Linked DNA regions of Desulfosediminicola ganghwensis. The protein of the gene in region 2 binds, or shares a complex with, the protein of the main gene of each other region. Links are inferred from orthologs where the notes say so. Each region holds a gene or a part of one and is shown on either strand. Other genes may lie near its edges.

Region 1 (3,141 bases), 4.1 Mb from region 2 along the record:
TTTTTCAGGTGCAGTTTGGCCACCATCTCATCGAGTTGTTTGGGAAGGAAGTAGACACGCTTCTCATATTTCTCTGAGTTATTCCAAAGCTCAATCTGCGCCAGTACCTGATTGGTGAAGGAGTTGCTCATAACAAAGCTCGGGTGGCCGGTGGCGCAACCAAGATTAACCAGACGACCTTCTGCCAGTACGATTATTTTCTTGCCATCAGGAAAGACCACGTGGTCCACCTGTGGTTTGATGTTCTCCCAGGGGAGATCGCGGATGCCAGCGATGTCGATCTCTGAATCAAAATGGCCGATGTTGCAAACAATAGCCTCATTAGGCATCTGTTCCATGTGGGCGCGGGTGACTACGTTGACGTTGCCTGTGCAGGTTACAAAGATGTTACCGTAACTGGCAGCCTCTTCCATGGTAACGACTTTAAAGCCTTCCATGGCCGCCTGAAGAGCACAGATAGGATCAATTTCAGTAACATAGACAGAAGCACCCATGCCGCGAAGTGCCTGTGCACAACCTTTTCCAACATCACCATAACCGACCACCACGGCATTTTTGCCTGCGATCATTACGTCAGTGGCGCGTTTGATACCGTCGATCAGTGACTCGCGGCAGCCATAGAGGTTGTCGAATTTTGATTTGGTTACAGAGTCGTTTACATTGATGGCTGGGCACTTAAGTGTGCCTTCAGCGGCCATCTCGTTGAGACGAAGAACACCGGTAGTGGTCTCTTCACTGATACCTTTAATCTTTTTAATCTCTTCCGGGTATTTCTCGTGCATTATCTGGGTGAGGTCACCGCCATCATCGAGAATCATATTCGGGGTCCAGCCGTCGGGACCGAAGATTGTCTGATCGATGCACCACCAGAATTCCTCCTCACTTTCACCCTTCCAGGCAAAGGTCGGAAGGCCGGCGGCAGCCATTGCTGCTGCGGCATGATCCTGGGTGGAAAATATGTTGCAGCTTGACCAACGAAGCTCTGCGCCAAGCTCGACGAGAGTCTCCATCAATACCGCAGTCTGGATGGTCATATGCAGGCAGCCTGCGATACGTGCACCCTTCAGCGGCTGCTGATCGCGATAATCTTCACGGAGCGCCATCAGTCCCGGCATTTCGGTTTCGGCGATCTCAATTTCTTTACGTCCCCATTCAGCCAGGGAAATATCAGCGACTTTATAGTCTTGGGTTTGAGTAGACATAGTGTGTACCAGCTATAATTCAGGTTAATCTTTTAGTGGACGCGATTACAGTTTAGCAGCGATCCGCAGTTGTTCTGCTTTGTCGGTTTTTTCCCAGGTGAAATCAGAATCCTCTCTACCGAAATGGCCGTAGGCAGCAGTCTTTTTGTAGATCGGTCTGAGGAGATTAAGGTGATGAATGATAGCTTTAGGACGAAGATCGAAGGTGTCAACAATAAGTGCTTTGATCTCCTGGTCAGAGAGTTTACCGGTACCAAAGCTGTTTACATTGATGGAAACGGGATGGGAGATACCGATGGCATAGGCCACCTGCACTTCAAACTCATCAGCAATCCCTGCTGCAACGATGTTCTTTGCAACATAGCGTCCCATATAAGACGAGGATCGGTCTACCTTGGAGGGATCTTTACCTGAGAATGCGCCTCCGCCATGTGATCCCCGTCCGCCGTAGGTATCGACAATAATCTTACGGCCGGTAACGCCGCAGTCGCCGACAGGGCCACCGATAACAAAGCGTCCGGTTGGGTTGATGTAAAATTTAGTGTTGGCATCAATCATGTTTGCAGGCAGTACAGGCCGGATGATCTCTTCGAGCACGGATTCTTTGAGATCCTTATGGGATACACTCTCATCATGCTGCGTGGAGAGGACAACAGCCTCTATGCGTTTGGGCTTGCCCTGATCGTACTCAACTGTAACCTGGCTTTTTGCGTCTGGGCGAAGCCATGGGAGGACACGATTCTTACGTACTTCCGATTGCATTTTGGTGAGCCTGTGTGCATAGTAGATGGGCATTGGCATCAGCACTTCTGTTTCGTTGCAGGCGTAGCCGAACATGAGGCCCTGATCACCGGCGCCCTGATCAAGGTCAAGACCGCTGCCTTCGTCAACACCCTGGGCAATATCAGAAGACTGCTTATCAATCGAGGTCATCACAGCGCAGGATTGCCAATCAAAACCCATGTCGCTGGAGTTGTAACCAATGCTCTTAATGGTCTGGCGAACTACATCGGGCATATCGACCCACGCAGATGTGGTGATCTCTCCTGCAATGAGGGCCATGCCGGTGGTAACAAGTGTTTCGCATGCAACACGGGCATTTGCATCCTGGGCGAGGATGGAGTCAAGAATTGCGTCTGAAATCTGATCGGCGACTTTATCCGGATGTCCCTCGGAAACAGATTCAGAAGTAAAAAGATAGTTAGACATGGATTATCTCCGCTGTAATTGTGCTGGATGAAACCAGTATATGGATTGTAAACCGTAAATATTATATCGAGTTTATATTTGGTAACCAAGAATGTTACAGGACTATCCGAGATTTGTAATACGAAGTCGCTGCTGAATCAAGGAAGATGCAAAAAAACATCGTACTTTATACCAGATTTGCAGTAAAAGGGTAGTGAAATTGTGCGGGCAGTTGGTGTGTTAGGTGCAGAGGCAGTTTTCATATTAAAAAATAGTAAGCATGAATCAACTATTTGAGATATTGCCATGCGCATTTTGGCCGAAATTTTCGGGACGCTTAAAATGGCTTGAAAGCATGCCAAGAATATTGAACTATGACCTGGTTCTGATCTTACCTGTAACAATCAGGTAAGTGGTATAAAGATAGAAGCGAAAGAGAAGAGACCTTTCAAAAGCAGCGGTTCACGCGGCTGATTTGAAAAATACATTGAATTTTAATTACTCAAGACTGCGTTTGCCGGCCAACTGCCTGTTATATGCAAATGCTGGTGAAGGAATCAAAAAATGTCTATAGCTGAAGCACAAAATGTGCTGAAAATCGAGGAGCAGGGGCTTGCCGCGGTAAGGGAACGGATCGGTTCCGAGTTTATTGAGGCGGTGGAGAAGATTCTCGCCTGCAAGACCAGGCTTGTTATCACCGGAATTGGAAAGTCTGGCCTCATCGGTCAGAAGATTTCAGCTACGCTGAACA
Region 2 (3,248 bases):
CAGCGGAAATCGCAGAGTGGCGTCTTCAGAATCAGCCGTATCCATTCACCAACATCAAGCTCCCGTTTCCCTGCGATCTGAAGTTGCATGCGGCATATGGTTCTCATGAGATAAAAGCAGCTTTGGGGTTGAACAGTTTTCAGAAACCCGGACCCACAGGAGTGGGGGTGATGCACAATATCGAACTTAAAGTTTATGTTCACTTGGTCACTTTTAGGAAGGTCGAGCAGGATTTCTCACCAACGACTCTCTACAAAGATTATCCGATCAGCAGAACCCTTATGCATTGGGAAAGCCAGTCCACTGCCACTCAGAAAACTGCCACCGGTCAGAATTATATCCACATCAGGGAACGAGGCTATACCGTTTTGTTTTTTGCTCGTGTAGAGAAACAGATTGAGGGTGAGACCGCTCCGTTTGTTTACTTGGGGCCTGCAGCTAAATTGATTTCTTATGAAGGAGAGCGCCCCATAAGTATGGTTTGGGAGTTGGAATATCCGATGCCTGCAGCTATGTTTGAAGAGGCTAGGCCTTAAAGAAATTAAATACCCGGGAAGGTGGTCAGGTAAAATCTGATAACATAGCGGGTACACAACAAGCCCCAAAACGCAAAAAAGGGGTTTCAACGATAATCGTTGAAACCCCTTTTTTCAATTGGTGGCGATGCAGGGATTTGAACCCCGGACAACACGGATATGAGCCGTGTGCTCTAACCAACTGAGCTACATCGCCTTGCTTGCGAGGCCCTATAAATACTGTACTCGGAGCTCACTGTCAATATATTTTTATCACTTTTTTTTAAAGAGCAAAAGGCCTTATAACTAAGGCCTTTTGCCAACTTCGTACGCTAAGCGATGAGCGTATCTAACTGCCCGATTTTATGATCGGGCAGTCAGCGAGGGGCAAATTACATCATGCCGCCCATGCCGCCCATTCCACCCATGCCGCCTGGCATTGGTGGCATTCCGCCAGCACCTGGCTCTTCTGGCTTGTCTGCAATCACACACTCGGTGGTGAGCAGCATACCGGAAACGGAAGCAGCGTTCTGCAGTGCAGTACGGGTAACTTTAGCAGGATCGATAACACCGGCTGCGATGAGGTCTTCGTATTTTTCTGTAGCAGCGTTGAAGCCCATTGGGCCTTCCTGGCCTTTTACGTGCTCAACGATTACGGAACCCTCGGCACCAGCGTTGGAAGCGATCTGGCGTACCGGCTCTTCGAGAGCGCGGAGCAGGATGTTCTTACCGAGATTCTGCTCACCTTCGAGCTCGATAGCAGCAAGAGCAGCGAGGCAACGGATGTAAGCAACACCACCACCAGGAACAACACCTTCCTCTACGGCAGCGCGGGTAGCGTTGAGTGCATCCTCAACACGAGCCTTCTTCTCTTTCATCTCAATCTCGGTGGCAGCACCAACATTGATTACAGCAACACCGCCGATCAGCTTGGCAAGACGCTCCTGGAGCTTCTCACGATCGTAGTCAGAGGTGGTGTCCTCGATCTGGGTGCGGATCTGCTTAACACGAGCTTGGAGCTTAGCAGGATCGCCGGCACCGTCTACGATGGTGGTGTTGTCTTTGTCTACAACGATGCGCTTAGCGGTGCCAAGGTCGTTGATGGTTACGTTCTCAAGCTTGATGCCGAGGTCTTCGGTGATTACCTGGCCACCGGTGAGGATAGCGATGTCCTCGAGCATTGCCTTACGACGATCGCCAAAGCCTGGAGCTTTAACAGCAGCAACGTTCAGGGTACCACGGAGCTTGTTCACAACGAGAGTTGCGAGTGCTTCGCCGTCTACATCTTCAGCGATGATCATCAGACCTTTACCCATCTTGGCAACAGACTCAAGACATGGGAGGAGGTCTTTCATGTTGGAAACTTTCTTCTCAACGAGGAGGATGTATGGGTCGTCCATAGCAACTTCCATACGATCCGGATCGGTCACGAAGTACGGAGAAAGGTAACCGCGATCAAACTGCATACCCTCAACTACATCGAGAGTGGTCTCCATGGACTTGGCTTCCTCGACGGTGATAACACCCTCTTTACCAACTTTGTCCATAGCCTCGGCGATGATGTTACCGATGGTCTCGTCGCTGTTAGCAGAGATGGTACCAACCTGAGCGATCTCTTTCTGCTCTTTGGTCGGGGTAGCGATCTTGGCGAGCTCTTCAACTACAACCGCAACACCTTTATCGATACCGCGCTTGATCTCCATTGGGTTGCCGCCGGCAGCTACCAGCTTGACACCTTCGGTGTAGATCGCCTGAGCGAGAACGGTAGCGGTGGTGGTACCGTCACCAGCAACGTCAGAGGTCTTGGAAGCAACTTCCTTAACCATCTGTGCGCCCATGTTCTCGAACTTGTTCTCGATCTCGATTTCTTTAGCAACAGTTACACCATCTTTGGTGATGGTAGGAGCACCGAAAGATTTCTCGATCAGTACGTTACGGCCTTTCGGTCCGAGGGTAACCTTAACTGCGTTGGCGAGAGTGTTTACACCCTCAAGGATTGACTCACGGGCTTTCACACCGTATTTAATGTCTTTTCCAGCCATTATTATTTTCTCCTATAATCAATTTCTCCCGCAGCAATGCGGGCAGCAAGAAGTAGTAGTCAGTTTATTACTGCTCAACAACACCAAGAATATCGTCTTCGCGCATGATGAGGAAGTCCTCACCATCCAGCTTCACATCGGTACCGCCATACTTGGAGAAAAGGACAAGATCACCCTCTTTCACCTGCAGTGCCACTCTTTCGCCTTTGTCATTCAATTTGCCTGGGCCTACCGCTACTACCTGGCCCTCAGCCGGCTTCTCTTTCGCGCTGTCAGGAATAATGATACCACCGGATGTCTTCTCTTCTTCTTCCAGTCTCTTCACCAGAAGGCGGTCGTTCAATGGACGAATTTTCATACTTCCTCCTACAAAATTGTGTGTTTGTTAACCGAACGGGCCCATTGAAAGAATGGATATGGTTCCCCAATTCGTTATTTTTTGCCCCGTAAATTGGGCGGGTATCTAAAACTTGCATTACAATAAACGCGGATTTTCAAAAATCAAGGCTACAAATAAAAAAAAAATCCAGCACCTACGACACCCTCCACCCGACGACCAAGCGCTCATTTTTCCGATATTTTCAATCGCACTTTCTAACACTATCCAACACGAACGACCCAATTAAAAGGATCTTCTCTGCGTCCGCCCTGTATATCCTGCAGCTCGTCAAAAAGCCTTCTGGAGAGTTCG

The links.
Region 1: the proteins of groL (region 2) and metK are in contact, whole or in part, in a cryo-EM structure (PDB 8P4O), measured with the Escherichia coli proteins. The link is inferred for Desulfosediminicola ganghwensis from one-to-one orthologs.

What each region holds. Positions count from the first base shown.
Region 1 is NZ_CP050699.1:5,563,415-5,566,555, reverse strand. What follows is about bases 330-3,141. They hold metK (methionine adenosyltransferase), read right to left. Parts: upstream 2,412-3,141; coding sequence 1,248-2,411; downstream 330-1,247. Other genes in these bases: FCL45_RS23900 (KpsF/GutQ family sugar-phosphate isomerase), read left to right, coding at 2,955-3,141; ahcY (adenosylhomocysteinase), read right to left, coding at 330-1,202. Also shown: more of ahcY, read right to left, coding at 1-329. UniProt on the Escherichia coli protein: Catalyzes the formation of S-adenosylmethionine (AdoMet) from methionine and ATP.
Region 2 is NZ_CP050699.1:1,428,029-1,431,276, reverse strand. The notes cover bases 233-3,151. They hold groL (chaperonin GroEL), read right to left. Parts: upstream 2,558-3,151; coding sequence 908-2,557; downstream 233-907. Other genes in these bases: groES (co-chaperone GroES), read right to left, coding at 2,625-2,915; FCL45_RS06175 (DEAD/DEAH box helicase), read left to right, coding at 233-536. Outside these bases: more of FCL45_RS06175, read left to right, coding at 1-232; FCL45_RS06155 (branched-chain amino acid aminotransferase), read right to left, coding at 3,158-3,248.